Roseimaritima multifibrata: one gene and its partner. The protein of the gene in region 1 binds, or shares a complex with, the protein of each later gene. Links are inferred from orthologs where the notes say so. Each region holds a gene or a part of one and is shown on either strand. Other genes may lie near its edges. The genes, in order: FF011L_RS06915 and smc.

Evidence for each region.
Region 2: the proteins of FF011L_RS06915 (region 1) and smc are in contact, whole or in part, in a crystal structure (PDB 3ZGX), measured with the Bacillus subtilis proteins. The link is inferred for Roseimaritima multifibrata from one-to-one orthologs.

Annotation. Positions count from the first base shown.
Region 1 is NZ_CP036262.1:1,870,281-1,885,215, reverse strand. Bases 6,241-8,997 are described here. They hold FF011L_RS06915 (segregation and condensation protein A), read right to left. Parts: upstream 8,143-8,997; coding sequence 7,339-8,142; downstream 6,241-7,338. Other genes in these bases: ilvC (ketol-acid reductoisomerase), read left to right, coding at 8,939-8,997; ilvN (acetolactate synthase small subunit), read left to right, coding at 8,262-8,798; FF011L_RS06920 (hypothetical protein), read left to right, coding at 6,241-6,845. In the rest of the region: FF011L_RS06935 (hypothetical protein), read right to left, coding at 1-509; dnaB (replicative DNA helicase), read right to left, coding at 1,462-2,913; FF011L_RS06925 (DnaA/Hda family protein), read right to left, coding at 3,126-4,760; more of FF011L_RS06920, read left to right, coding at 6,195-6,240; more of ilvC, read left to right, coding at 8,998-9,943; FF011L_RS06900 (MoaD/ThiS family protein), read left to right, coding at 10,124-10,417; FF011L_RS06895 (molybdenum cofactor biosynthesis protein MoaE), read left to right, coding at 10,423-10,872; FF011L_RS06890 (aminotransferase class V-fold PLP-dependent enzyme), read left to right, coding at 10,869-12,062; FF011L_RS06885 (YkgJ family cysteine cluster protein), read left to right, coding at 12,103-12,546; dgt (dGTP triphosphohydrolase), read right to left, coding at 12,587-13,786; excinuclease ABC subunit UvrA, read left to right, coding at 14,007-14,935. UniProt on the Bacillus subtilis protein: Participates in chromosomal partition during cell division. May act via the formation of a condensin-like complex containing Smc and ScpB that pull DNA away from mid-cell into both cell halves.
Region 2 is NZ_CP036262.1:4,791,013-4,807,358, reverse strand. What follows is about bases 6,581-10,748. They hold smc (chromosome segregation protein SMC), read left to right. Parts: upstream 6,581-6,951; coding sequence 6,952-10,548; downstream 10,549-10,748. Other genes in these bases: FF011L_RS17385 (hypothetical protein), read left to right, coding at 10,563-10,748. In the rest of the region: FF011L_RS17420 (hypothetical protein), read right to left, coding at 1-370; FF011L_RS17415 (hypothetical protein), read left to right, coding at 620-1,936; FF011L_RS17410 (hypothetical protein), read left to right, coding at 2,073-2,885; FF011L_RS17405 (DUF11 domain-containing protein), read left to right, coding at 2,892-4,328; FF011L_RS17400 (TPM domain-containing protein), read left to right, coding at 4,534-5,364; FF011L_RS17395 (TPM domain-containing protein), read left to right, coding at 5,401-6,081; more of FF011L_RS17385, read left to right, coding at 10,749-11,102; FF011L_RS17380 (acyl-CoA thioesterase), read right to left, coding at 11,830-12,279; FF011L_RS17375 (deoxyhypusine synthase family protein), read right to left, coding at 12,312-13,349; FF011L_RS17370 (hypothetical protein), read right to left, coding at 13,456-14,457; FF011L_RS17365 (class I SAM-dependent methyltransferase), read left to right, coding at 14,853-15,521; FF011L_RS17360 (thymidylate synthase), read left to right, coding at 15,599-16,346. UniProt on the Bacillus subtilis protein: Required for chromosome condensation and partitioning.

The DNA of each region.
Region 1 (14,935 bases):
GCAAAGGAGTGGTTTGCAACCACTTGGCTGTTGTTGGCGATAACAACGGTGACGTCCGAGCTTGGGTCAAGCTTGTAGCTTCGTGGGCCATTCTGAGCGTCTTTGGCAACGACAACTGGAACGTTGCTGACGGTTGTGGAAGAAGCAAGCTTCTTAGCTTCTTTCTGTAGAGCGGCTCCATCGCCACCAACCAGGGTTACGAAACTTTTCAGTCTGTGATCGCTGTTTTTCGCAACAGCTTTGTCTAGTTCACCGATCAAGGCGGTCAGTTGGTCACTGTTCTTGCGGGCGAATACCATGACCATGGGGCTTTGGCCGTAACGGCAGCGGTAGCAAAGTTCGTCACCTGGCTCGACGCCATCTTCATTTGCACCTGCAACTTTGGTTACGTAAAACGCGCCGATCGGATCACCTTTAGCGAGGCATTCGCTATCGCCGTCCGCAGCTTGCAGATTTCCAGTGAAACAAACAGCGGCCAAAGTCGCTGCAAACATCATTGCTCGTACCATCTTCAAATTCTCCAGTTTCCCCGGCTGAACCGGGGGACGTTAGGAAGGAAACGTTCACGTAAGCAGAGGATGACCAATCGCAAAGATCATCCGCCATCACAACCGACATTATCCGGAGGTACCAAGTGAGAAGCAAGCGTTTAAGTGAAGTAATTTCATGAAGGACTAAAGAAGAGATCGCGAACAGGAAGATTTCCCGGTGCAAAGGACCTTCAGGACGGAGTGATTGAGAAGGCTTAACCGCGGATTTCCGGCAGTATTTACCTGCCGCCAGCCGGCTAATTTAGCCTTTCGCTCCACGAAAGTGGTTCCAACAGGACGTTCTTTCGCAGGGGGCTTGAAAAGAATAAGTGAAGAAAGTCTGGCTCCCCTCGCCCTCAAAACAAGCTCGCCTAAAACAGGTTTGATACTGGATCAACGGTTCGCCAACTAATTCACTTAATGGCGATTCAAAGGCTTGTTTTTGGGGAGAGGGGCTGGGGGAGAGGGGCCGACAGCGTTGGACAAGGCGCGGCTTAACCGCTTGAAATCCGAGGCGTTCACCGCGTCTTGGCCGCAAAATCGTCGCCTGCAAATCTCCCCCTCTCCCCCAAGCAAGCTCCCCCAAGCAAGCTTCCCTAAAACAAACAAAGAGGCAGAGATCACGCAATGAGCTAGCAGAGATTTCTTCCGCACCGAAGAGCTCGCTTAGGGGCGAGGGGAGCCAGACTTTCTTCATTTATAAATCGCACGTCCCGAACGAAAGGCGACAATCGCTAAATCGACGGACGTACAACGATTTTCCGCAGACCGACACTTGAACGAAAGACTCAAATGCCAGCCAGTGTGCCAACCAGCAATCGACGCAGGCTGCCGGCTTCGCCCATCTTGTCTCCTGGCCCCCACCTCTGACGGAAACAAATGGAACCGTTCCGGCGACCCAAAAGCAGGTCACTCACAAACGGCACGTTCCCTAGAATCCACTCGGAGCTTGGTACTCGGCGTATTCGTCGAATTCGTCGTGGCGATCGGGGGCCTTGTTCTGGAACCGGGTGTAATTCTTTTCCCAGGTCAATTCGACTTCGCCGACCGGACCATTACGTTGTTTCGCGATAATGATTTCAGCCTGACCCGCGTACTGCTCGCGTTCTTCACCACGCTGGTAGTACTCCTCGCGGTGAACAAACATGACAACGTCGGCATCCTGCTCGATAGCACCCGATTCCCGCAGGTGACTCAAACGTGGACGGTGATCCTTGCTATCTTCCGCTTGCCGGTTTAATTGGCTTAGGCAGAGGACCGGCACTTTAATTTCACGAGCCATCCCTTTCAGGCGTCGAGCAATTTTCGCCACCTGCTCCTGCCGAGGGTCACGTGGATTATCCGGTTCGATTAACTGCAAGTAATCGATCACGATCAGCCCCAGATTGCCATCGCGGCGGGCAATACGCCTTGCACCTGCGGCGATCTCACTGACCGTTCGGCTGGGCGAATCATCCACGAACAGGGGTGCCTGGCTGATTTCGTTTGCCTTCTGAACCAACCGTCCCCGTTCTTCTTGGGTAATATCCCCGGCACGAAGTTTGTGACCGTTGACGCGTGCGAGTGAACAAAGCATACGGTCAGCCAATTCGATCCCCGACATTTCCAAGCTGATAAAGAGGACCGCTTCGCGAGACGAAGTACAGATATTTTCGGCGATGTTCATCGCGAAGGCCGTTTTTCCCATACTGGGTCGAGCGGCCAAAATGATCAGTTCCCCTTGATGAAAACCACCCGTCATCGCATCAAAGTCGATGTAGCCGGTTTCGACCGTCCCTTCGGTATCTTCATTACACATACGTGCATCGATACGGTCCATCGCATGGTGCAGGATGTCGCTGATGCTATTGACCGACTGAGTCGACCGACCATCCATGATCGAAAAGACCCGTTGCTCCGCCTGAGCCACCAGGTCGCGAGCCTCGTGCGACTGCTCATAAGCATCGCGAAGGATATCGGTCCCAGCTTCGATCAATTTCCGGTAGGTCGCTTTCTCGGCAACGATTTTTGCGTAGTAAACCGCATGGGCGGCGTTAGGTACCGAAGTCGCTAACTGGCCGAGGTAGGCGGCGCCGCCGATCGCTTCGAAATCTTCGGCTTTGCGGAGTCGTGCGACCAACAACGTCACATCGATCTTATCCCCTTCATCATGCATCTCGCGCAGATGAGTGAACAGTTTCCGATTGGCGTCATTATAAAAATCGTCGTTCCTCAAAACGGACGCCAAATCGTCGCAAACATCGGGAAGCAACAAGATGCTTCCCAGCACGCCCATCTCCGCTTCCAGGTCAAATGGTTGCTCGCGCTGCAAGATTTCACTGGCGGTCGTTTTCTTTTTCTTCTTCTTGTTCGGAAATTCCCGCTCGTTGCCTTCAGCAACCATGTTGACCACTCCGTTGGAATCGCAATGAAAATATAATTTGAAGAGTTTTGAAGAGTGAAGAGTAATGAGTATTGGAAGGGGGACGCCGCTTGAGCAATGTCCTCTTTCGTTCGGCAATGCGTAGGGACTCGTTCTTCCGCGGGGGACGTGCGAACGGCGACACTCCGAACACTCCGTCCCTCTTTAAAAACCGAAAAGTGAATGAGGGCTGCCTAACCGGTTCGCAGCAAATTCTCGATCGCGGCGGCGGCCTGTTTCATTCGCTGTCGCTCCGCAGTTTCCGCGGCAGCGTTCTCGCCATTGTCCAGCCAACCGGCGACTCGTTTGGTCGCAGCAATCACCGTGCTGTGGCTGCGGTTCCCAAAGTAATCACCGATCTCACTAAACGCGGCTCGGGTATGCTGACGTGCCAAGTACATCGCTAACATGCGGGGCTGGCTGACGCTTCGCTGCTGTCCACGCGACTGCAAGGTTCCCTTGGGTAGTCCAAATGTATCACAAACGGCTTTCTGAATATCCGCCAATCCAATGATCGGGGCCGAGGTTCGCAGAATGTCACCAGCGGCCGAATCGAGGACTTGCTGCCAGGTCGGCATTTTACCTCGCATCTGCTGAAGTGCCCAAATCTGATTGACCAGTCCCGACATCACACGTCCGTCGCCGGCGACCGATTCCGACAACGTGTCGAGCAAGTTTGCTGGCAATTCCAAGCCAACCATCGCGGCAAATTGTTCCAAAACGGCCCGCCGGGTGGCGACATCCATCGGCCCGATCCCGCACATCATCCCGCCACTCAGACGGCCCGCCAGTTCGGCGGGGATCCCTTCAATTTCCATCGGCGGACGGTCGCCCGCAAAAATCAGTTGCTTTCGAGTCCGCAGCAGGGCGTCGACCGTGTGCAGCAATTCCCGCAACGTCGCTCGCTTGTTCCCACCAAAAAACTGCACATCATCGATCATCAACGCGTCGACGTCGCGGTAACGACGACGAAAAGCCGGCAAACCACTGCCACGCAAAGCGGTCGTGAAATCGTTCGTAAAATCTTCCGCCGTCAATTGAATCACCCGGCGAAGGCGATGCTTGCGGCGGAGCGAATCGCGGATCGCCGTAACCAAATGAGTTTTGCCCGACCCCGAAGGTCCCCAAAAGTAAATCGGGGAGGCCGCCCCAGGGTTGTCGACCACCATTCTTGTTGCCGTATGAGCCAATTCGTTACAGGAACCGACAACAAACTGATTCAGAGTCATCGCCCAGCGAGGCGGCGCGGGAACCGCCCCCGATGCATCGCCGGCGGTTTCGCCCGCTTCCTCAGCCGGTTTTTCCCGGAATAGAGGATTCCCAATCGGGCGAGGCCCCCTTGTGCGGCGGCGAGAGCCTGCGGAGACGGGACGTGCACCAGCCGAACCCGAACGGCGAGCCGCCGCGGGGAGGTTATCAGGTACAGAGGACTCGTCTTCAAATCGCAACTTCAGGCCATTATTCGTTTCAATAGGGGAGGCTGAATCCCCTGAGGACGGTGCAGCATTCTCGGTAGCTTGATCCGCCGCAGGCGATACGGCCGCGGCCGGTTCGCTATGCAATATATGGATTTCAACATCGTTTCCGCAAATCGACTTGGATGCCGAGCGAATGTCCCCCGCGTGCCGCGCTCGTAAACGCTCCGCAGCAAACGGACTGGATGCCGTAACGGTGACCACTGCCGAAGATTCGGCAGTCCCTGGCTCCACTTGCAACCCAACATCGTGACCGAACCACAAATTGTAGCGGCCATCTCCCATCTGCAGGCGCAAGACTTCCTTGATTTCATCAGCGACATCCTTGCCACCTGCTCTGTTCAGCTGATGCATACCGGTAGCGCAACCCTCCCTCATGGACGATGGCCCGAAGCGAAATAGGAACCCAGTTTTGAGGAAGAGGACAGCCAAAAGCGTGGAGGCTAGAAACGCACAACCGAGCTCCGCTGGGCGGCAATGATGCCCTCAATCGATTCCTGTACTGGGTGACGACAGGGCGGAATTGTAGGGAAGCTAGCAAAGGAGTCAAACTGAGACCGAATCGTTTTTTGAGAGATCATGGTGGCGGAGCGTTCTACCCTGCAAAGCCCTAGTTTTCAAAGGTCGGCAATCGACGGTACCTAGCTGAAGAGGCACTTTGACGTTCGGTGGAAAAGCTGTCGAGAGATTTGGACTTCAGTCAAATTCACGAGACTTTAATAATCGCAACTCCTTAACACATAACACTTTGTAGATTTGCTAGCAAAAAAAGAGGCCCCTCAGGGGTTGTTAACACCGCAGCGAAATCGGACGACAAAACCGCCATTTGGCAAGCTAGGCAAGATAGCCAGCCACTCCCCCCAAAGGAGAGGTTCAAAGATGCTTGAGATGGAACGCGGTCCGACCTGCAGGGCCGCCCGCTGGCGGCTTCCTAAGGCGATCCTTTCACGAGCCGCCCCTGGTGCTTTCCCCCCCGGGCATCCTCTCGCATGCGTGGCAGGAGATGCCAATAGCGGCGAGAGAGAGAAACGGCAGATTGAAAAAGGAGTATTACAAAATGAAAAATGAAAAATCGTCAGCGGCGACAGCCATTCTGCATTTTCCATTTTCCACTTCAACTTTTGCAATTCCTCTCGCCCCCGAGCCAGCTTCGCAGCCCCCCGCCCCCGCTAACACTTGGCCAGCCCTCCTATAGGGAATGATTTTCATCAGGCCAGGCTTAGAAGAGAGGAAACAAGACTTTCGTCACAGATCGAATTCGCTTTCTCTCGCGTTGCGTGGCAGGAGATGCGAATAGCAGCGTGAGAGAGACGGCAGATTGAAAAAGGAGTATTACAAAATGAAAAATGCAAAATCCCCAGCGAGGACAGCCATTTTCCAATTTCCAATTCCCCTCGCCCGCTAGCCAGCTTCATGGCAACCAACCCCGCCATACCTGGCCAGCTATCCAACGTGGAACGATTTTCAACAGGCCGGGCGTACGAGAAAGAGGCGATTCAGACTTTCGACACTAATTCATTCCGCGTCTTGGGTCTCGCCCTTCATTTCGCCCGGCGACCTTAAGTCACAAACAACGTTTCGCCACCGTTTTTAAAAAACTACCTCCGGATCGTTCGTCTCCGAAAGCGACTTTGACGGTTGCACGGAGTCTGCGGACGCGTGATTTAGCTAGCTCAAAGCCGACTGCGTTAAACCGTGCCGCTGGTAACGATCAGGGCAGGGTAACCCTTCTGAAAAGGTGTCCAATGTTGCTTTTTTGCTACAGAAAAGCTTGAGCAAGTCGCTGCGATGGATAACATCAGAAACGTGGCTGCTCGCCGCGGGTGTGTTGCCCGTGATGGATGGGATCGGCCCGTTGTGGAACAACAAATGATGAGAAGCGTTCGAAAAATGAGCGATACGCAACCCTACATTGACGAAGTCGATTTACTGCTAGACAACGCCCGATTGCGGGATGAGTTGGAGCCGTATATCGATGATTCGGTAGACAGCGCGAGCGGCATGCCCTTGTCGGTCGAGAATGAGTATTTGGCCTCTATGTTGGCATGGGAGCGAGCTCCCGCGATGCCAATTGCCAATTGGTTTCAACCACCGCTCCAGCTGCCTCACCCCGATTCGCTAAAGGATCGGGCCCTCAGCGAGCTTCTAAATCAAACGATTAAGAGCTTGCATGGGGTTCAGGTGATATTGGAGTGCACGGAACACCTTTCCGACCGCCAGCTGTACACCATCATCTACCGGGACATCATGCCCCGCTGTGAGAAGAAGGTGGACTTGCCGGAGAATTACCTCCACTGGCGATGCCTGGACGAAGAGGACGAAACGACTTGGCTGAAGTATTACGCTTCGGCTGTCGAACGTCGGCAGTGGCAGGAACGGTATTCGATGGAACCGCCGAAAAGTGAAAATCCGCCTTACCCGCGGCAGTTGCCAAGGTAAATCGAAGCGAAGGCATGGGGGAAGCCCACAGTGAAGCCGTTGGCGAGGGATAGCCGACAGCTCGCTGGTTCCCCGCGAAAGAACGCCCGCGTAACCAGAGCGTTCGCCGGAACCAGAGCGTTCGCCGGAACCAGAGCGTTCGCCGGAACCAGAGCGTTCGCCGGAACCAGAGCGTTCGCCGGAACCAGAGCGTTCGCCGGAACCAGAGCGTTCGCCGGAACCAGAGCGTTCGCCGGAACCAGAGCGTTCGCCGGAACGGCATCGCTATCGCTCTTTGGTCCGGCCTACTTTTACGTTCGCCGTGGAAGGCGACAAAACGACAACCCGTGACGCGTTAGACAATCGGCAGCCAACTCGCAATGATTAGCGGCCGGCGGTCGCCGGAACGGCATCGCTATCGCTCTTTGGTCCGGCCTACTTTTACGTTCGCCGTGAAAGGCGACAAAACGACAACCCGTGACGCGTTAGACAATCGGCAGCCGGCTCGCAATGATTAGCGGCCGGCGACCGGCATATTGCTGTCTTTAATCGCCGAGGCGTCGTAGTTATCGACTTCGTTGACGTTCAGATTGGACGAGAAGTTGGTCCCTCGCACCAAGACAATATCGCCGGTGCCCGCTTCTTCTTCGGCGGCACAGCCATGGTGACGGGTCAATTCCAGCATGGCCAAGAACCAGCCGATCAGGGAAGACTTGTGCATGCCTCCGTCCAACAGATCTGCCAAGGCGACTCGATCGGTATCGCACAGTCGCCGGTGGATCCGCTGCATATAGATGTGAATCGGAGTGTCATCGTAAACGACCTCAGCCACGGGGGGCCCTTTCGCCTCCCGCATGATTCGCCCAAACGCACTCACCAAATCCCACAATTCCAGATCGGCGATCGGTTGGTCACCGGGATCGAGCTGGCGTGGGGGGAGGCTATCGGTCAGACGCGGGAAATGCTGCTGCCAGCGATCGCCCATTTCATCCAGCACACTGGCGGCGTCTCGAACCTGCTTGTATTCGAGCAAGCGTTGGACCAATTCTTCCTGCGGATCTTCGACGACCTCCTCTTCTTCGGAAACCGGCGTCGGCAGGACCGCCAAGCTTTTCAGCTCGACCAGGGTACTGGCCAGATCGATAAATTCACCGACTCCGCCGAGGTCCAATTCTTGCAAAACATCCAAATATTCGAAAAACTGGTCGACAACTCGGGTCAATGAGAGCGCAGTAACGTCCAATTCCTGTCGCCGTACCAAATACAGCAACAGGTCTAAGGGGCCGCGATATGCAGGTAATTCGATACGGAATGCCATGATGCCTCCACAATCGCAGCATCCAGCGGAGAATGCAAGAGACAGCGGGCCTTGTTGGTTTGAGGATGCAGAATTATTATGCCGCTTTGGTATTCGTCCGGTGATAAGGCCTTTTTACTATGCGTCACGTGCTTTCAGCGCTCGTCCAGAACGTTCCCGGCGTTCTGGCTCACATTTCCGGTATGCTCGCCTCGCGCGGGTACAACATTGACTCGTTGGCAGTCGGAGAAACCGATCTGCCCAACCTGTCGCGAATGACATTTGTCGTCGTCGGAGATGCCTATGTGTTGGACCAAGTCCGCAAGCAACTGAAAAAGATCGTCACGGTCGTCCAGGTAGAAGACGTCAGCGCCAGCGATTTCGTTGAACGAGACCTGATTCTGCTGAAGGTAAAAGCCCCAGCGGGAAGCGTCCGCAGCGAGATCCGCGAATTGGTGGACATTTTCCGCGGCCGGATCGTTGATGTTGGCCCGGAAGAAATCATGGTCGAAATCAGCGGTCGCGAAAATAAAATCGAAGCGTTTATCGACCGCATGCGAGCCTACGGGATTACCGAACTGGTTCGAACCGGGCGTATCGCCATGGTTCGCAGCATCAACGGGAAACTGCAGCAAGACTCCGACCAAACGCACGACATCCCCGCTAACGCGAAATAATGCGATAACGCGAAATAATGCGAACCTTCGGGGTTCGCGATACTCTCTCCTATCTGCTCTGACGTGAAACCGCCCGAGCCGATAGCTTTTAACAAACTTCTGAAGTAACTATTTCACGATTTTTAGGACTGAATGACACAATGGCCGCCACGATTTATTACGAAGCCGATGCCGATCTTTCTCACCTAAAAGGCAAGAAAGTTGCGATCCTCGGCTATGGTTCGCAGGGACATGCCCAAGCGCAAAACCTCCGCGACAGTGGCGTCGATGTCATCATCGGGCAACGTCCTGGATCTCCTAACTACGACCTAGCCAAAGAGCACGGCTTCGAGCCAATGTCGATCGCGGACGCAGTGAAAGCTGCCGACGTCATCAACATCCTGCTTCCAGATGAAGTCCAAGGACCGATCTACGAAGCATCGATCCGAGACAATCTGTCCAAGGGCAACATCTTGATGTGCTCCCACGGATTCAACATTCACTTCGGCCAGATCGAACCTCCTGCAGGTGTCGACACCTTGCTGGTCGCTCCAAAAGGCCCTGGGCACTTGGTGCGAAGCGAATTCGTTAAGGGTGGCGGCGTTCCAAGCTTGATCGCTCTGGGCGAAGGCGCATCGGAAGAAACCAAACAAATCGGCTTGGCTTACGCAAAAGGTATCGGCGGCACCCGTGGTGGCGTGATCGAAACCACCATCGCTGAAGAAACCGAAACCGACTTGTTCGGCGAACAGGTTGTTCTGTGCGGCGGCGTTAGCGAACTGGTCAAAGCAGGCTTTAAGACTTTGGTCGACGCCGGCTACCAACCAGAAATGGCCTACTTCGAATGCATGCACGAACTGAAGCTGATCGTTGACTTGTTCTACGAAGGTGGCCTCAGCTACATGCGTTACAGTATCTCCAATACCGCGGAATACGGTGACTACAGCTCGGGACCTCGGATCGTCACCGACGAAACCCGTGCAGAGATGAAACGTATCCTGGAAGAAATCCAGAACGGCACGTTCGCTCGCAACTGGATCCTGGAAAACCGTGCAGGGGCTCCTGGCTTCAAAGCCACCCGTCGCCGCGAACGCGATCTGCAGCTGGAAACCGTTGGCCGCAGCCTGCGAAAAATGATGACCTGGATCGACGAAAAAGAAGTCTAGGACAACCTTCAACTGAAATCCACGCTCCCATCAGCGTGGATTTTTTGCTGGTTACCAATGGATCTGCCAAGAAGAGTCCTGCATTTGCAAGACTCTTCTTTTAAGGAGGGCGGACGCTTCTGAAGACTCGCGATCGACTACCTTCCTAACCTTGTTGTGATCCCGCCGGAGTCCTTTGCGATGAACCGCCGTGCGCCCGATCAACCAACTGCCCCAAAGCAGGAAACCTCCCTGCGAACCGTTCGGCTATTCGCTGGAGCGAGTGAAGCCGCTGGCTGCGATGCCATCGAAGTACGCCTGGGACGCGACGTTTCGGCCGCCGAAGTTCTCCAAGTGATCGCGCGCGTACATCCAGAACTATCGGCACTGCTGCCGACCTGCCGTCTGGTCGCCGACCAGACCTACATGGCTGCGGATTCAATCATCGCCCCCGAGGCGGAGCTTGCCCTGATCCCACCGGTCAGCGGAGGCTAAGCAATATGCCGACCGATGCCAGCGAACCGATGATCGATGTCCAATTGGTTGAAAATGCGATCGACCTAAACGGCTTGTGGGACCCGATCGCTGATCCCAACTGTGGAGCTCAACTGGTCTTCGTCGGGAGGACACGCCGAGCGACCGAAAAGGCCGCCCAGGTTCTGCTAACGGCAAACCTAAGCTACGAAGCCTTTCGCCCAATGGCGATCAAAGAATTGCAAGACCTTCTGTACGAAGCCTCTCAAAAGTGGCCGCTGCGGAAACTGATCGGCATCCACCGCATCGGCGAGGTCCAAGTCGGAGAAGCAAGCATCGCCATCGCCCTGGCCAGCCCACACCGTGCGGCCTGTATGGAAGCGATGCCCTGGATCATGGACCAACTGAAGCAGCGTGTTCCGATTTGGAAACAAGAACGCTTCGAGGATGGGGCCGAGGAATGGGTGCATCCATGACACCTTCCCACCAATCGGATTCGCCTCCCCAGCGGATCTACCTGGATAACGCGGCGACCAGCTGGCCTAAGCCGGCAAGCGTCTACGAAGCGGTGCGTTTCCAAATGGAATCGGTCGGTGCCTCCGCAGGACGCGGCAGTTACTCCGACGCGGTACAGGCGGCGGACCAAGTCGCCCAAACCCGAGCAATCGTAGCGAGGTCGCTGAACGCCGAATCCCCCCAGCAAATTATCTTTTCCAGCAATGGAACGGCGGCGCTGAACCTAGCGATCCTGGGATTGTTCCCTGCAAACCGCAAGACCTCGGTTAAACCACACGTGCTCACCACCGCTGCCGAGCACAACAGCGTCTTGCGACCACTGCAAGCGTTGGCCGATTCGGACATGATTGACCTGGAACAGCTGCCGTGCGACCGACAAGGCAAGATCGAAGCCGCCCAGGTTGCCCGTGCACTCAAGCCGCAGACGCAACTGGTCGCGATTGGTCACGCGTCCAATGTGACGGCCACCGAACAACCGATCGAAGCGATTGGTTTAGCCCTTGCAGACCATCCCGCACTATTTCTTTGCGATGCTGCCCAAACCTGGGGCTACCTGCCGATTGACGTCCAACGATGGCATGTCGATCTACTCGCTGCGCCCGGACATAAAGGAGCGTTAGGCCCCCTGGGAATCGGCATTTTGGCGGTCAGTTCCAAGGCGGATCCCCATTTACAGGCAAGTCAGTGGGGCGGCACCGGCGGCAATTCTGCAGAGCTGACCATGCCGGCGCGGCTTCCTAGTCGGCTGGAAGCGGGCAATCTGAATGTTCCGGCAATTGCAGGGCTACAGGCCGGACTGCGATGGCTAGAAGAACAACACGATGGGCTGGAGCAACTGCAACAACTGGCAACCCAACTGGATGAAGGGTTAAGTAAAATACCTGGCGTACAGTTCTGGGGGCAAGGCAACCGTTTGCCGCTCCGCAGCCTAACCCTGCAGAATCTGCCTGCGTCCGATCTTGGAGCGATCCTCGATGCGGAATTCGGGATTCAGACAAGAACGGGGTTACACTGTGCCGCAGGCATTCACAGACACCTCGGCACAGAAACAACAGGGACCGTTCGAATCAGTGCAGGGCACCAAACCCAACCGTCCGAAATCGCCTTGGCTATCGACGCGTTATCCGCGATCGCTAGCGAAATTTCCTAACCACGTTTTCTATTCAAATTAACCAACAGGACAAGCTCCGATGGCAGGCGCTTCCAAGAAGCAAACCAATTCCAAGAAACCGTGGTACAAAGAAGGGCTTCGATTCGAGTGCACCGGCTGCGGCGATTGCTGCAGTGGGGAACCGGGGTACGTCTGGGTCGACGACCACGAAATCGAATCGCTCGCCAAAGAGATGGAGATGGATCTGGAAGCCTTTGAACGCAAATTTGTGCGTCAGGAACCGGAAGGAAAAAGCCTTGTCGAATACCCCGACGGAGACTGCATTTTTTTACACCCTGAATCCAGACGCTGCTTGGTCTATAAATCCAGACCCATTCAATGCCGCACATGGCCTTTCTGGGACAGCAACCTGAGCAGCAAAAAGGCATGGAAAGAGGCCTGTGATGTCTGCCCCGGAAGCGGAGTCGGCAAACTATACAACCTCGAACAAATCGAAGAGCGTCGAAAAGAGAAAGAGGTTTAAGCAGCGGCGGCGATCACCAGCACGCAATCACCCACTCTCCTTACCAGTCGGCAAGCGGCCCGGTTCCGGCGACAAGGAATTCGTACTGTCGGTTGCAAAATCGGTCGGTCATGCCTGCCAGATATTCGCCGACCGCTCGAACGTGTCCGACGCCGTCGATTCGTTGCCGAAAACGAAGCGGCAACCTTGCGGGGTCTTTGCTCAATTGGTCAAACAATTGTCCCAATCGATCCGCTGCCTTTTTCCGAACACTCATCAATTTCGGGTGACGGTAAACATTGCGAAACAAGTACGCTTCAAGCTCCGACTGCTCGTCTCGTAACTGAAGCGAGTGCTGCAACTGGACACCTGCCATGCTCAGTTCATCGCTCCGGCAACCACCCCAGCTTTGCAGTTGACCGGTCGCCTGATCCAAGAAATCACCCACCTGCAAATCGATTAATTCATGCACGAGGGCTGGCCGCAATTTCGCATTCGACAAGCGTCCGTAGTGTTGTTCGATTTGATCGAGGGCTCTGCGGACCAATCGCAACTGACTGAGCGCTTCGATCGACAACAGACCGATTTGCAGGGCATCATCGATATCATGCGCGTCGTAGGCCAACGAGTCAGCGATATCGACAACCTGAACTTCCAGCCTCGCCGAAGCTTCGACAACTCCGTCACGTTTGATCGCTCGTTTGGTTTGCCCTTCCAGGATTTCAGACGAGAGGTTTAGTCCCGGATACCCCGTGTAACGCTGCTCCAGTTCTTCAGCGATCACCAATGCAAAAGCATTGTGCGAAAAACCGCCAGCGGACACCATGTACTCATCCAACACATCTTCGCCGCAGTGACCAAAAGGCGGATGGCCGATATCGTGCATCAGCGCGAGCGCCTCGGTCAGATCTTCATTCAGGCGAAGGACTCGAGTGATCGTTCGTGCGATCGATGCCACTTCAAAGGTGTGCGTCAGGCGGGTCCGATGGTACTCGCCCATTTCGCCCGTAAAAACCTGCATTTTGCCCGACAATCGGCGAAACGCAGACGAATGCAGGATACGATCGCGGTCTCGCTGAAACGGTCCGCGGTAGGTGTGTTCGGGTTCAGCGTGAATTCGCCCCCCCGAATCACGGCTGAAAGTCGCGTACGACGCAAGCATCAAATGCTCGCGGCGCGTCACCGAATCAAGGGCATCCACGCTCCATCGAAAAGAAGGGGGATTGCGTACGATTTCAGCTGCCTGTGGAATGCTGGTCATCAATGGATTTGAAATGAAGTTGGGCAGGTTGTCGAGTCGTCTATCCTACTGGACAACACCCACTATCAAACGGAACGGCATTTGCCGGTCTATTGAAGGTACCAATCTAGCGGATTCAAGCGAACCGTCGGGTCGCGAAAATCCGGAAAACGCAAGTCTTCCGCTACGATGGGGCCAAGTGATTGAATTGTGGGCGGTCCTTTTATTGTGATTCTAGGTCGTGAAACGAACCCCGGACAGAACCATTCCCAGACAGAACAAAAATCTTCATCCCACTGGCGCCGAGGGAGTGATTCGAATCCGTGGTGCCCGAGCCCATAACCTACAAGGGATCGACCTAGACCTCCCTCGCGATCGTCTAACCGTCATAACTGGCGTCAGCGGTAGCGGCAAAAGCTCGCTTGCCTTCGACACGCTTTATGCGGAAGGACAGCGGCAATACATCGAGAGCCTCTCCTCGTACGCGCGACAGTTTCTCGATCAGCTGCAACGGCCCGATGTTGACTGGATGGATGGGCTTGAACCGACCCTTTGCATCGATCAAAAACCGGGCACAACCAATCCCCGAAGCACCGTGGCAACGGTTACCGAAATCTACGACTACCTGCGGTTGCTGTACGCGCGCATCGGGACGCCGCATTGCTACAACTGCGGAACCACCATCCTCCAGCAATCCCCGGAAAATATCGTCGATTCACTCCTGACGATGCCGGAACAATCGAAGCTGATGCTGCTGGCGCCTCTGGTCCGCGGCCGCAAAGGCAAACATGCCGACGTCTTTGAAGAAATCGGTAAAGCCGGTTTCGTGCGGGCACGCGTCGATGGTGAACTGTATCCGCTGGACGCCTTGCCCGACCTGGCACCACGGCGCAACCATACGATCGAAGCGGTTGTCGATCGGATGGTTATCCGCGACGAAATCCAGTCACGCCTGGAAGAGTCGATCCGCCATACGCTCAAACTAGGCAACGGCCTGCTGATTGCCGTTTCGCAGTTGCCGGGCAAAACCGAATGGGAAGAACGGCTGATCAGCACCGCTTATGCCTGCCCCGAATGTGGAGTCAGCTACGCGGAATTGGAACCGCGGACCTTCAGTTTCAACAGCCCCTATGGCGCATGCGAACAGTGCCATGGGATGGGCGTCCTAGA
Region 2 (16,346 bases), 2.9 Mb from region 1 along the record:
GGAGGGCTTGGGCCGCCTCGGCCGCCGCGCCGGAAAAGGGCGTTTGCGAAATGGGGACATCTGAATTCATTGCATCCGAAATCGGCGCATCCGCAATCGGCGTTACGGGCAGTCGGGTTTCGGGAACCGGAGGCGTCGTTGAAAACCGCTTGGTGGCCGGAGCGGGGTCGCTCTGGAACGGCGAAGGGGCGGTTTGGATCGGTGGAGCGGCCGCGCCGGTGTCGGCGGGAATCGGGGGGGCCGAGTCGATTTGAGTGTCGGCAGCCGAAATTTTTCCCAATTGGGGAAGCAATAACCAGCCTGCAGAGGTTGCTAGCACTGCCGTAAATAGGAGGAAATTACGGTGCGGAATGTGTCGGATGATCTTCATGGGCCGGTTATGCCGGTTTTGTCAAAGAAATGATAGGGAGAATGCCGATTGCTGAATATTAGCGGCTGAGGTCTCCGCGTTCGGTTGTTCCGATCGTGATGGATAGTAGGCCGCCCAGTCGGTTCAAGTCCAGGCGAATTGCTGGCTGGCCGAAGGGATTCGCGTGTAATCAGCAACTGACCGCTCACCTATCAGAAATGAGTTCTGTTCGACCGGCCGTGTAAGCGGTCCTGCCGAAGGGGGAAAAAGATGAAACGACTTGTTACCCACTTATCGCTCTGTCTCGCTGCAGCGGTCATGGCAGCCGGTTGCACTCCGGTCCGCCATAACCTGCCACCGGAACAGCGCATGCTTGAACCAGGCCCAGGCGTCGGAGGCCCCGGCCCCGGAGTTCTCGGACCACAGCGGGGCGGAATGCCCGGCGGACCAATGGGCGGAATGCCTGGCGGACCAATGGGTGGAATGCCCGGCGGAATGATGGGCGGAATGCCCGGTGGACAAATGCCTGGCGGACCGATGCCCGGCGGACCAATGCCTGGGGGCCCAATGCCCGGGGGAAGCCCCGAATCGGGAATCGCACAGGCCCAGTACTGTGGCCCTGAAGGCGGACCGATGGGCGGAATGATGCCAGCAGGCATGATGGGGCCGCCTCCAACCGTCCAGGTTACCTTCGGCAAACCCGAATCGATGCACGTTCGCTACAGTGTTGGCGGACCGGGCATGTTCGACAGTGAACCGTTGGTCGTTCCGGCTCGACAGTACTTCCCTCAAGGAGGGCTGTACCGCCTGAAACTGACGAATATCATGAATCGCGAAGGGGTCGAGCTCTATCCGACCGTGGAATTGGCTTATGCAAATCCACGTACCGGGGCTTACTTGGCTCACAACTCGATTCCTGTGCAGTTTACCGATGAAGACTTGGATCAAGTCCTAACCGGTAACTTCGTGACCAAAGTCATCTACCTTCCAGATCCGGACTTCCAAGGTCCTGCTCTGGCTGGGATCGACACCTTGGTTAGCACTCGACTGGATCCAGGCGTCGACCCAATCGTCGAAGCCGACCGTCGCGGTTCGATCCTTGCGATCATTCGCTTGGGCGACAAAGACATTGAACTGGGACAGGGAGCCGGTGGAGAGTTCATCCCAGGAATGGCAATGGTCGGCAACGGCTTGCCAATGGCCTTTGCACCAAGTGCAAGCTGCGGCGAAGGATCGTGTGGCCCCAGCGGCAACTCGGCTCCTTATCCAACATCGCTTCCCGGACCTGTCTCCGGCGTGAACATTCCTCAGTACGGAATGCCGATCACCGGAACACCGATCGGACTGCCTGGACCACCACACATCCCATTGGGATCGCCTGCTGGTCTGCAGAAACATGTGATGAAGAACCACACTCGGATGAACATGCCACAGCCCGTTAGCAAGATGAAGATCAACGTTCGACAGAACCCTGGATACAGCTATCCAAACCCTGTCAGCCGAATCAACATCAATGAGCAGAACATCAATCCGGGTACTTCACAGCATCGACCGTTGTCTGAACTTCACAGCCAACGCGTTCAGTAGAGTTGCAAAGATGTGACCGTAGCCAACCGGCCCTTGAGACGATTGCAAAGAATCTCTCGAGGGCCTGGTACGTCCGCTCCTCTGGGACGGACATTAAAAGATTCCTTGACTTCCCCCGGCACTTGAAGCGTCATCCATGCGTTATCTGAATCTGCAAATCAGGATGTTGGTCATCGCCCACGCTCTCCTGCTGGTCGGTGCGAGCGAATTGGTGGCTCAGATGACAGCCCCGATGCCCGCGGGAAATGTAAACTATCTGCTGAACGGGCAAATGCCTCCGGGAGCGGTTGGGTCGGCTCGACTCCTTAGCCGTGCTCCGGTGCAAAACTACTACCAGCCTGTCCGGATCAACGGGCCCAAAGGGGCGCGTTTTGAAATTGCCGAGGGAGACGTCTTTCAGCCCAATGATCAGGATTCCTTGCATGCCGGGTTATTGATCGGAGCCGTTTATCGGCTGCGAGTCACGTCGATTCCGGGAAACCCTGGTGCGGAAATTTATCCGACGATCGAAGTGATCGATCGAACCTATCCGCCCGAAGGCCAAGCGACGCGATTTCCGATTCAGATCAATCTGGAACAGATCGACATGCAAGACGCCCTAAAAGGCCGCATGGTCACTCGTGTGGTTTATCTGGAAGATCCTCAGTCGGCACTTCCGCTGGCGGAAACGCCTGATACCGCTCGCAGCTTCAACGTGATGTTGCATCAAGACCCGCTTCAGGTTGCCGATCAAATGGGACGCCCCGTTGCGATCATTCGCATCGGATCGATGACCCCGCCCAGCGAGCCCAGTTTGATGCCGCAGTTCTTCTTCGGAAGCCCTCCCTGGGTTGCACACTTTCCGGTTGCAGCAGAGGGGCCGAACAAGATCGATGAACACGCGATCCTGCGGACGCCTCATATCCCACGTGATGACCTCGGTTCCCAACCACTCCCTTACCGACGGTAGCTTCGCATGGCTGGAAATTCGAAACAATTGGATCAAGAGAAACCGATGAATACAGCAATCGTGTCGCTACGATGTTTCAGCCTGATGGCGACGGTTTCGCTTGCGAGCCTGCTTGGTTGTACGTCGGGTAAATTGGGCCCCAGCTTGATTAGCCATTCTTCGGGCGACGCGGCGGTCGCCCCGGCAGCCGTTGTTGCGGCTCCGGTTTCGACGCTTCCAAATACAAATACAAATACAAATCAGCTTCCGCCCCAGACGCCGGCACCAGTTCAGCGGATGGCTGCGGTCCCGATCGCAACCGACACCGCTTCGGTTGAGGGGGCTGCGGTTCAGGGTGAAGTGGCGCAGGTCGCTTGGAATCAACCAACCGCCGGCGGACAACGCCTACTGGGCGGCCGTCCGACACCTGCCATGGCACACCCTATGGCTCATGCGCATGCTCCCGCTGCAAATGGTGCCCCAGCGGCCGGCAGCGATTGCAGTTGCTGTAACAAGACCAGCTGTTTTCAGTCGGGGCCTTGGAATCAGTTTGGTACCGATCCACAAGAATTTCTTTGCGATGGTGGAGACCTTTCCGGCAACGCCCATGTCCGTCAAGACGACGCGTTGGTCGGGATCGATTTGGAAGACACGGTGGTGAAATACACCACGCAAAAAGGTGAAATCCATGTGCAGCCGAGCAATCGCGTTTGCATTTATGCTCCTCGCTTTGCCGCCGTTCGCAAAGTGACCGAAGCCGTAGCAGGCGAACAAACGGTGGCCGCATTAGGTTACGACGTTCCCGAAGGCCCAGGGCGTATCGATCTAAATCAACCTAGCAGCGCAGTGACGGCTCAACATAGCTTGGAACGTCAAGTGGTCTCGCGAACGGTTGACGCGATGCGAGACCTGGATCGTGGGATGCCTATTGAAGGCGTCGATCAACCGTTGCTCGCCGAAGACACGCTGGCGATTTTGCAGAACCTAAGTTTGATTTCTCAGGGGATGCTAACCGAAGCGGATAAGCCTTGGCTAAGCAAGGGAGCGTTGGCCGCCGAAACATGGACGATCGAAGAAAATGTCGCGGTTACGGTTGCCGATGTGTCGCCGGTCGAACAGATTCGTCATGCGGCCGCAGAAGGTTTGACCCTGTATGAATTCCCCGACGCTGGGCGATTGCGAATCGTCAAGCTGGCGGACAAACAGGATGCCCTGCCAGGCGAGATCGTCACATTCTTGCTCCGCGTCGATAACGTTGGTGATTCACCGGTTCGTGACGTGGTCCTGACCGATAACTTGACCAACCGCTTAGAGTACGTCGCCGACAGTCAGACCTGCTCGAGTGGAGCCGAGTTTGAAACCGAAGTCAACATCGGCGGCTCGTTGCGGCTCACGTGGAAGTTGACCGATACCTTAAAGGTCGGAGAAAGCAGCTCCATTCGCTTCCGCTGCAAAGTCCGCTAAAGCGGGATTTCAGTATGTCGCCTTTCCATTAGCTTTCCCGGGCGGCATTCTCGCGGAGCGAAAGGCGACACTCTCTGCGAGGCTTCGGTTTTGTTGCCTGACGGTTTGCGCGGTTCTCTTGACGGGGTAACCTATATCTCCGACGGCGACCGTTTGGGAACCGTGGGATTTCAATCCGTTTCTCTTGCGGAGCAAGCAGATACCGATGGGTAATAGCTACCTTCTTAGGCCGCGTGCTTGCTTAGCCGCGTTTGCGTTTTTCTGTTCCCTGATGGTCTCGCCTGCAATTGCTTTTGAAATCAATCTGCAACCTCCTGGCGATCGTGAATTTGTCCGGGACTTGGCAGGGATGCTGGACGCTCAAGACAAAACGCAAATCCAAGAGATCTGCGATGCGCTGCTGACCGACAAAGCGACTCCGATCATCGTGATCACGATCGAATCGATGGCGAAATATGGGGGCGAGGGTCTGCGGATTGAAACCTTTGCCACGTTGCTTTTTGATCAGTGGGGGATCGGGCATCCAACCCTTGGTGATCAGGAATGGAACACAGGCATCCTGCTTTTGGTCTCAAAGGATGATCGCAAAGCAAGGATTGAGCTTGGCGGCGGTTGGGGACGCCGCGAGGACGCTTTGTGCCGCCAGATCATGGATGACCAAATCATTTCGCGGTTCAAACAAGGGCAGTTCTCGATGGGGATTGTCGCCGGAGTTGAATCGCTGGACAAAATGGCTCGAAAGCTGGAACTGCCCTCGGCTCCGGCCGCCAAAAGTATCCCCAGGCCTTGGTGGCATTACGGTTTGATCATCGGCTTCGTGGCTCTGGCGATCTTCACGGTCGTGTCGCTGATCCGCAACGGCTCCAGTGGTTGGGCTTGGGTTTTTTGGGGTGTTGTGTTTGCGGTGGTCGGAACCCTGCTTTATCAGTTTTTGAAAAATCAAAGCCGAGGTGGTGGCGGTGGAGGTGGGGGATTCAGCGGTGGGTCGTTTGGTGGAGGTTCCTCCGGCGGCGGTGGCGCGACCGGATCTTGGTAGTCATCGCATCCGCGACTTCGTAACAAAGAAAAAAACATGCAACGCGCATCGAGCCTTTTTAATACCGAACAGAAACAGCAGATCGAAGCGGCGGTCGCTGAAGCGGAGTCTCGGACGACGTCGGAGATCGTGCCCATTGTCGGGACGGTTTCTGGTCGATACGAGCGACCTCAAGATATGGTCGGACTCTGGCTGGCAGGCGTTGCCGCGGTCTTGGTTTGGCTGATGTTCCCTCGAGATGACGATACGTTGGGTAGCTGGGAAGGGAGCGCCGTTTACGTAGGGCTGGCGGTCATGGTCGTTTCGATCTCGGCAGCTTTTATCATCGGAGTCTTGGCGGCAAATCGGTTCGCGTGGCTCTGCCGATTGTTCACGCCTGGGGACCAGATGCGGGAACAGGTCCTGGTTCGAGCTCGAGAATTGTTTTTTGACAATCGAGTCCACCACACGAGTGGGGCGACCGGGCTGTTGATCTACGTTTCATTGTTTGAGCGTCGAGCTGTCATTTTGGGAGATAAACAAATAATGGGTAAGTTGGGGCAGGAGCCCTTGGACCAGCTTTGCCAGCAATTGACCGAAGGCCTCCATGAGGGCGATTTCGCAGCCACAATCGAGTCAGTCATCCGCAACGCCGGAGATCAGCTAGCAATCCCCTTCCCCCGCACCGAACCAGGAATCAACGAGCTAGAAAACACCCTGGTTCTAATCGACGAATAAAGAAAGTCTTCTCTCTCCTTCTTACCTATCTTGCCCACTCTAAGACTGGCGGAAACGTTTCCCCACATCGCCTCGCGTAGGACGTAGATTTATAAAAGACATAGGTCTGGCTCCCCTCGCCCCTAAGCGAGCTCTTTGTTGCGGAAGAAATCTCTGCTAGCTCATTGCGTGATCTCTGCCTCTTTGTTTGATTTCGTGGAGCTCGCTTGGGGGAGAGGGGGAGATTTCCAGGCGGCGATATTGCAGCGAAGACGCGGTGAAAGCCTCGGATTTCAAGCGATTATGCCACGCCTTGCCCAACGCTGTCGGCCCCTCTCCCCCAGCCCCTCTCCCCCAAAACAAGCCTTTGAATCGTCCTTAATTGCATTAGCTGGCGAACCGTTGATCCAGTATCAAACCTGTTTTAAGCGAGCTTGTTTTGAGGGCGAGGGGAGCCAGACTTTCTTCAATTATAAATCGCACGTCGCTAGCAAGGGATTCCACAAGCCAAGTAAGAGTCTGCAAAATGAGGAATGAGGAATGAGGAATGAGGAATGCAAAGTACAAAGTGCAAAGTGCAAAAATCTCCAACAGAGGCAGTCATTTTGCATTTTGTACTATTCATTTTAGCTTTTCCAATTCTTCTCACCCGCGAGCCACCTTCACAGCGGGCAACCCCACCCCAACTTCCCCACCCATCCACCACAGAACGATTTTCAGCAGCCCACTCCCCACTCCCGCCTCCCACCTCCCACCTCCCACCCTTTTTACTCTATGCCTCGTCTACCCTTTGGTTTACGCTAGGAAGACCCCTGCTGCGTCGTCCTCAGCAAGCCGCTTTCGGTCTTTTTTCACGATGAATGTTCCTTTCCGCGTCCTTCCCCTGCTGGCATGCTGAAAGCTCTCGAACTAGCCGGCTTCAAAAGTTTTGCGGATAAGACGCGCTTTGACTTTCCCGACGGGATTACGGTCGTTGTCGGACCGAATGGATCTGGCAAGAGTAATATCGTTGACGCGATGAAATGGGTGCTTGGCTCGCAGAGCGCCAAGAGCCTTCGCGGCAAAGATATGTCGGACGTGATTTTCAAGGGCTCGCAGACTCGCGGTCCTTCCAATTCTGCCGAAGCGACCATTGTCTTTGACAATTCCTCGGGGATCCTGCCCGTGGACGCTCCAGAGGTCCATGTGACCCGCCGAGTCTTTCGCAGCGGCGAAGGGGAATACCTGATCAACGGGCAGGCTTGCCGATTAAAAGACATTAAATCGTTGATCGCTGGGACAGGGATCGGGATCGATGCCTACAGTCTGATCGAACAAGGCAAAGTCGACCGGATGTTGCAGGCCAACGCGAAAGATCGCCGTGCGATCTTCGAAGAGGCTGCGGGGATCAGTCGATTTAAAGCCAAAAAGGTCGAAGCCGAACGTCGATTGGCCCGAGTCGATCAGAACTTGGTCCGGCTGGGTGATATCGTCGATGAAGTCGCCTCTCGCCTGCAAAGCCTGAAATCACAGGCCTCCAAGGCCGAACGCTATCGGCAGTCCTCGGAACGTTTACGCGAACTGCGTACTTCCTTGGCTTGGACCGATTGGTCGGTGATGTCGGAGGAGCTGCAGTCGGCCGAACACGATCTGAAAGAGATCACCGAACAAGCCGAATCGGAAGAGAAACGACGGGACGAATTGGCGGAGCAACGCCAGGCGTTCGAGATCGGGTTTCAAGAACTTGCCGAACAGGCGAGGCAGGCCGAGACCGATCGCGCCAATATGGCTCGAGAGATTGCCGTTTTAGCGGGCCGCCGCGATGCCGATGCTCATTCCCAGCAAGAACTGGAACGAGCCATCGCCAAAGGACGCCGACGGGTTCGACTGCTGCAGTCGCAAGCCGGTTCTGCGGCAGCCGAATTTCGTGGGTTGCGCGACCGATTGGCAATCTATGAAAGCGATTTCGCCAAAGCTCAAGCTTCTGCCGATGCGGCCGAAGAGGTGCGACGCGAAGCCGGGGAAGCGGCCGAAAAAACTCGCAGTGAACGAGCCGAAACGCAGATCCGGCATCTGGCCAACCTGCGGAAAGTCGCCGATCTGGAAGGAAATGTTCAGCGGTTGCAGCAACAGCTTGAGCAATCGGCCCGATCTAGCGAAGCGTTGGCGATTCGAAAACAATCCGCTCAGGCGATGCTGGAGGAAGCCGATACGGAGCACCAGCGTTGTCGGACGGAACTGGAACAACTGAACCAGTCGATCAAGGATTCCGAAAAGAAGATCGACTTGGCGTTGGCTGAACTGAATGAGAAAAAGCGGCTTTTGGAGCGGCGTCGTGAAGAGATCGCTGCCCTCCAAATGCGACTGCAAGGATTGACCGAAAGGCAGTCGGTCTTGCGAGATCTGCAGAAAAGACAAGAGGGCGTGGACAGCGGTGTCCGTTCATTGATGGAGCAGGTCCGCAGCGCCAATGTCGATGTTCTGGTCGACGTCTTAGGAATCGTCGCGGACCACGTGCAGACCGATCCCGATGTCGCTCCGTTGATCGATGCGACGTTGGGACCTTTGGCCCAGTATGCAATCGTCCGGCACAGTCGCGTCCAAGAGGCGATCCTTTCGGGCAGGATTGAAATCACCGGCCGAGTTGGTTTGCTGCGAATTGATGAACTGCCGACTCGACGCCCCGGCGATAAAATTCGTTTGGATGGACTGGGGGGCGTGATCGGTCGTGCCGACCGGATGGTCCAAACCGAACCGGAGTTCGAACCGCTGGTGAGGCACTTGCTTGGCACGACCTGGATCGTCGATTCTCTGCAGACCGCGCTCGGACTGCGGAAGCTAAGCGGGGCCGGTTTGCGTTTTGTGACCAGCCAATGTGAATTGTTGGACCGTGATGGCTCCCTGATCGTGGGGCCGGCGACCGCCGCTGCCGGATTGGTCAGCCGTCACAGTCAATTGGCGGCAACCACCAAAGAGATTCAGCACTATCGCTATCAGTTAAGCGAAGCGGAAGAAGAGGCCGGGCGGTTGAAGCTGCGAGTCGACCAAGAGGCGGCCGATATGGGCCGGATCGAGGATGGACACCGCGATGCGATCACCAAACGGGCTGCTGCGCAAGCCAGTTTGCGACACTCTGAAGAACGGTTGGAATCCTGCACCACCGCCCTTCAAGATCTGAACAAAGAGATCGAAACCGCTGAAATTGCGCATTTGGAAGCGGTCGAAAGCCAAGAAACCTTTGAGTCGCAGTTGCGGTCATGCCGGCAGCAGATCGCTGAAATCGAAGCGGAAGCGACCGCCAGTGACTTGGAACTACAGCAGCGTGAATCGACGTTGCGAAAAGCGACCGACCGAGTGATGGCGATCTCGGTCGATGTAGCTCGAGCCGAACAAAAGGTGGAAGCGGCGACGGCAACCCTCGAACAGCAACGCCGCGATCAATCCGAACGCCAAGCCGCCGTCCAAGAAGTTCGCGTCCAATTGAAATCGGACACGGACCGGAGTGAACAGCTGAAACTTCGGCAGTTGCAGGCCGACGCAACCCTCGCCTCGCTGCATCTGCAAGCCGAAGAATCGGCGGCTCAGATGCAAGTTTTGGCCAGTCAAGCAAACCAGTTGCGAACGAAACAGCGTGAACTGCAGTCCGCACTCGATGCGGCGGGGAAAGCGGCCGACAAGGCCTCTCGCGAACTGCATGCCCTTTCCAGTCGTCGCGACACGACGCGAATGAAACGAGAAACCCTCGCCGATCGCCTGCTGGAAGATTACGAAATCGATCTTCGTGGCAGTGAGCCTCCGGAAGATCATCAGCCGGTTGAAGATCGGGATTCGGTCGACAAAGAAATTGGACGACTGCGTGAGCAACTGCAGCGGACCGGTTCGGTCAACATGGAAGCGCTTGACGAACTGGAAACTTTGCAGACACGTTACGATGAATTGCACGGCCAGTACCAAGACCTGACCGCCGCCAAAGATTCGTTGCAGCGAATCATTCAGCGAATCAATACCGATAGCCGACGCTTGTTCATGGACACGCTGGAGGCGATTCGGATCAATTTCCAGCGGTTGTATCGCAAGTCCTTCGGGGGCGGTTCGGCCGATTTGATTTTGGAAGAGTCCGACGATCCATTGGAAGCCGGAGTCGAGATTGTCGCGACTCCTCCAGGCAAGCCGGCCTTCTCTAATTCATTGCTTTCCGGTGGTGAAAAAGCGTTGACCGCGGTCGCTTTGCTGATGTCGATTTTCCAGTACCGCCCTAGCCCGTTTTGCGTTTTGGACGAAGTCGACGCACCATTTGATGAAGCGAATATCGGTCGATTTGTTACCGTGTTGACCGAATTCTTAGATCAAACCAAGTTTGTGGTCGTCACTCACAGTAAAAAGACGATGACCGCCGCCACCACCTTGTACGGTGTGACGATGCAGGAATCGGGGGTCAGTAAACGAGTCTCGGTTCGTTTCGAAGATGTCAACGAAGATGGCGAAATTAATAGTACCGACGCTGCTTGATTCTGAGTAAAACAATGCCTGAAATCACTTTTCCCGTCCTGAAAAAACAATTGCCTCCCGCGATGGTTGAGGTGATCTCCGCCACTCCACTGTCGCCGCTGGATGCTGGGGATGCGGTTGAAAGTATCGCAAAGTACATCGCTGTAAACGGGGATCTGGAAAGGTCCGCGGAGTGGAATTCTTTGCAAATCGATTTGGTCTGCTCAGGGCTTTGGTTGTTGGCCGGAGAGCTGGATCGGTCGCACGACATCAGCCAGTCGATCAAGACTCCGGAAGGAAGTTTCTTGCATGGGATTATGCATCGCCGAGAGGGTGATTTTGGGAACTCAAAATATTGGTTCCGGCAAGTCGGTCCCCATGCGGTTTACGCGCAGATCGCACAGGCGGGTGGCGGCGTGCCTGAGGAACTGCAAGCCGATGGAGCGCTAGATCCATACGCCTTCGTCGACGCCTGCCAAAGCGCTGTTCGCGGCAAATCGAACGCGCGGCCACTGGAGCAGATTCAGTGGAACGAGTGGCAAGCGTTGATGGCGGATATCCTGCCCAGCGAGTAGTGGGGGCGAAGAAGTCGCCATGAGAACGTCGGTGCTCTTTTTGTCGCCTTTCGCTTTCGATTGAATCAACAAACCGGTAAGCGAGGTATCGCGTCCAGTTCCTCGCTTACGCGTTTTGAAGTTGCGTTGTCGGGATGCATTCCCCTCTGGCTTTGTGTCGGCCCTTCGGGCCTTTTCACTAGCACATTTTCCCATGCCGGGGCTGCCAAGCCCCGGTCGATGCGCAAGCGTAAAAGAAAGGGTCGACACAAAAGACGCCATGTCGATGCCTGCAACATTCGATACCGAGGGCTTGCTAACGTATCGAATGACTGAATTGCAAAAAACGTAACTTCAAAAGTTGCGCAGCCGGGTGGGATTTTCTGATGCATTGCCGCACCGCAGCAACCCCGCTTGGAAACCGTCTCCAATAGACTGCACGTCGCCCGCGAAAGAAGGTTGAAGATAACGGTCTTTCGCGGGGGACGTGAAAAGAATAAGTAAAGAAAATCTGGCTCCCCTCTCCCCCAAGCAAGCTCCGACAAATCCAACGAAAAGGCCGAGACCAGGGAATGAGCTAGCTAAGATTCCTTCCGCAACAAAGAGCTTGCTTAGGGGCGAGGGGAGCCAGACTTTCGTCAATTATAAAATTCACGTCCCGAGCGAAAGGCGACAATCACTAACCCGTCAGTTAGGCCTCGCAAAACCCAACTGACTTCCTGTGCTCAGCCCGCTGCGGTGCCCGCTTCTACCAGGGCGGACCTGGTGATTTGGTGAGTGGCTGTGCGGCGTCTAGAAGCGACTGTGGGATGGCAACCGCTTTGCGGATCCGTAGGTTTACGAATGCCCAGCGAGTTGCGCCGCGGCACAAAATGGTGCGGTCTGCGGGCCGGCAAATCAAAAATTTGCGCTCACATGAAACGTGACTGACTTCCGATACCCATGTGCGGACGATCAATTGATCCTCCGCAAAAGCGGCCGCTCGGTAGGTGATTTCGTGAGACCGAACCACCCAGCCGATCCCGTTTTCATCCAATTGGGCTCGAGAATCCCAGCCTCCCGCTGCGGTGTGGCGATGAGCCGCCCACAGAGACCACTGGAGGTAACGCAGGTTGTGGACGTGATCCTGTGCGTCGATTTCGTCGGCTTGAACCACATATTCGAAATCGAAGACGGCTGACACGTGTGGTACATCCATTTTGAGTTGTGCGTTGGAAGCCTCTGCTGGAACTACCAGCCCAGAACGTATGCAAACATCAAAGGGGCGCAGATCGTTGCGTCACTTTGAACCATAAACTTGGGTGCATCACGATCGAGTTTGTACCACGTGATTTTCTCGTTGGGAACCGCTCCGCTATATCCACCGTAACTGGTGACTGCGTCGCTGATCTGGCAAAAGTACCCCCACAGAGGAATATCTAGTTTCAAATCTTGGATCATCAGCGGTACAGCGCAAATTGCGAAATCTCCTGCGATTCCGCCACCGATTTGAAAGAATCCGATCGGATTGTCGGTCGAATTCGCCTGGTACCACTTGATCAGCCGTTCCATCTGAGCGGTGCCGCTCAGAAGGCAATTGTGGGTGGCGACTTTTCCCTCGTAGACGCGAGCGGCAAAGATATTGCCAAGGGTTGAATCTTCGTATCCAGGGACGAATACCGGGATTCCCATCTCCTTGGCGGCAACCATCCAGCTGTTTTCCACGGGGATTTGGAAGTGCTGTGGCAATTCAGGGTCGTCCAGCAACCGGAACATGTACTCGGCCGGAGTATAAGCCTGCCCGCTGTCGGCCGCTTCCTGCCACAGTTTCAGCAGGCGGCGTTCCAGATGACGCATCACGGTTTCGGGGATGCAGGTGTCGGTGACGCGGTTGAAACCTTCGTCCCGGAGGGCCACTTCGTCATCCAACGAAAGGGCTCGCCAATCTTCGACGATTTTGTATTCGTCGTGAGCGACCAAGTTGAACAGGTCCTCTTCAAGGTTGGCCGCTGTACAGCTGATCGCGTGGACTTTGCCCTGACGGATCATCTCAGCAAGCGAAATCCCAAGTTCGCCGGTGCTCATCGCGCCAGCCAGCGAAACCAACATCTTGCCATTGGTCGGTTCGCTGACAAACGAACGATAAGACTTGGCCGCAGCCAGCATCTCGCGAGCGTTGAAGTGCCGGTAGTGATGCTCCATAAACTTTGAAATGGAGGCTGGGTGCCCACCGTAGGCGGAGCTCGATGGAGGCGTGTTTGCGTTTGTTGCAATCGGTTTTGAAGACATGGACGGCTCGATTGGATTCTGGGGTGCCACGACAAACAAATAGCGTGTCGCGACACCATAGCCAGAACCTTCTCAGCCAGCAACGGACCGATCTTTTTTGAAGGGATTACCGGTTGAAGGTGTGGACCATCAACGTGCCGGTATGGCGGTCGACAATTTTCACCGAGTAGCCGCAGGGCCAGCAATAAACGTACGTTTTGCGTCCCAGTAGATCGCGATGCGTTTCGCACGAAGGGGCCCCGACACAGCATCGTGGGACGCAGACCTTGACCGTCACGGGACAGCATTGGCAGGGTACCGAAAGTCGAGTCGTAAAGGTCTCTTTGCACTCGCAACCGCAGTAGGCATGAGCCAGCAACGGGTGGTTCCAGTATTTGATTTTTGGCGGTTCGCAGCAGGCAACGGTAGCGCGTGGCCCAAACAGTGACGTGAAGCTGTACGGTTCGTAATGTTCGTTGTGCCCGTAGTACTCGTGAGGTTCCGAGTAAGCGCCGCGGTAACCACTCAGGGGAGCGGCCGACCGATAACGGGAACCGTCAGCATGATAGCTCGACTCATAACCGATCGGAGGTGAAGAAACGTAGCTGGAACCTTCGAAGGACTCCATGTACTGCGGCGATTCAATCGATTCCCTTCCTGCTCGGTAGCTTTCGGTTTCGCCGTAGTTGCTTGGTTCGCTGTAAGTGTTGGGCTTGCCGTAACGGGACGCGGGAGGAACGTCGGGTGTGTCGTTGTAGACAGGGGCTTGCCCATATGGATAGCCGTGCAGAACGACTTCGGAATCGGGCGAAATCGTGCCTTCGATCGGCAGACCATCGACCAGAGGACCGGTCGGTTCGGATTGGTCAAGGATCGATTGCTCGCTCGATTCCTGTTCACGGAATGAGCTTTCCCGAAGGATGACGGCTGGATCGTCTTCGTAGGGAACGACGTCGTAAGGCGAAATCGGTTCGACCGAAGGAATCGCGACCGGGTCCGGAATGGCATTGCCAGGCGGCAATAACTCTTCCACTGCCAAAGCTGGCAGCACAAACAGGATGAGAAGGGCGATGGCACCAATCGCAATCAAGCCTGACTGGATTTTACGGACATGGGGAGCGCGGATCATGGCAAGCCTCGGATTCGTATTTGGGGAACGTACTTCGGCAAACCTAGGTCTTCTATCCACGCATTCGGCAGAAAAATTGTCAGGTAACAATTCCCCTCACGTTAAAAAGAGGGACTGTTCGGGATGTAGCGATTCCAACGATGGCGAAACGGCTTGCCGTTTACAAACACGAAACGCAAGCGAGTATTCAAAACCGTTACGCAATCGATTCAATTGGACCCTCATCAGCGAGTCGTTTATTTACTCCCTTGCGCTTCGTGCTTGTATTTGTTTGCCCGCTCGCGTTGCTACCGGGGATCCGATCCCCCGCTGTGATGCCGTTTTTGTCATGCCAGTTGACAAAAAAGGGGGCGGCGGCCAATTTGTTAGCCCCCTTTTCATAGGAAATCTGCATCATGTTGCCCCGCACGCTTGAGCTCGAATTCAGTGAAGATCTGGAAGAGACCTCTCTTTACGACCAGATGGACCATCAGGCTGTTAACGAGGCTTTCGTGACCGATTTGGTTGCTGGGGGGAGTGTTGGCCCCGATGTTCTGGATATCGGGACCGGGACGGCAAGGATTCCGATTTTCTTGTGTCAGCAATTGGAAGACGTTCGGGTGATGGCTCTGGATGCGTCCACGGCGATGCTCGACTGTGCTCAGACGAATGTCGATGTTGCGACGTTGTTGCACCGAATTCAATTGGCTCATGAAAACGTTCATGACCTGGCTGTCTTTGAAGACGATATGTTTGATACCGTCCTCTCCAATACGCTGCTGCATCATCTGCCTGATCCGATGGTCCTGTTGTCCGAATCGGTGCGTATGACGAAACCGGGAGGCCGTGTCTTCGTTCGTGACCTGGTCCGTCCGGTAAGTGAATCGGCCGTGGAAGCGATCGTTCAAGACGTGTCGGCCGGCGAACCGGAATCGGCTCAGCAATTGTTGCGACACTCGTTGCACGCAGCTTTGACGCTGGAAGAGACTCGGGCGATGGTCGCCCAGCTTGGTTTGGATCCGGAAACCGTCCAGATGACCAGTGACCGACACTGGACTTTGGATGCCGTGATCGCTGTTGCATAAATCGGATTTTAGTAGCGTCTCCCGAGCGGCGATGATCGCTTGCCGCGACTGTTTTAAATCGAATTGAAGGTCCAAGCATGCAGAGCTACCTCGGATTACTTTCTGAAATCATGGAAGCCGGAGCCGTTCGCGATGATCGTACGGGGACCGGAACGCGAAGTCTGTTTGGGCGGCAGTTGCGTTTCGATTTGCAGCAGGGGTTCCCGTTGCTAACCACAAAGAAACTCCACTTGCGTTCGATCCTCTACGAATTGCTGTGGTTCCTGCGAGGTGAGACAAACATTGCTTGGCTGAAGGAGAATGGGGTCCGCATCTGGGATGATTGGGCGGACGAAAATGGAGAGCTTGGTCCTGTTTACGGAAAGCAGTGGCGAAGCTGGCAAACGCCCAGCGGCGAAACGATCGACCAGATCGCCGCAGTGGAAAATGCAATCCGCACCAACCCCGATTCAAGGCGATTGATCGTGTCGGCCTGGAATGTCGCGGATGTCGATTCGATGGCCCTTCCCCCCTGCCACTGCTTGTTCCAGTTTTATGTCTCCGAGGGACGCCTCAGCTGCCAACTGTACCAACGCAGTGCCGATGTCTTCCTGGGCGTCCCCTTCAATATCGCCAGCTACGCGTTGCTGACGCTGATGATGGCTGAGGTGACCGGCCTGCAGCCCGGCGATTTTGTGCACACCTTCGGAGACGTCCATCTGTACAACAATCACCTGGAACAGGCTGGGCTACAGCTACAGCGCGAGCCTAGGAAGCTGCCGGAAATGCGGTTGTTGAACCAGCGGAAATCGATTTTCGATTTTCAGTTCGAGGATTTCGAATTGG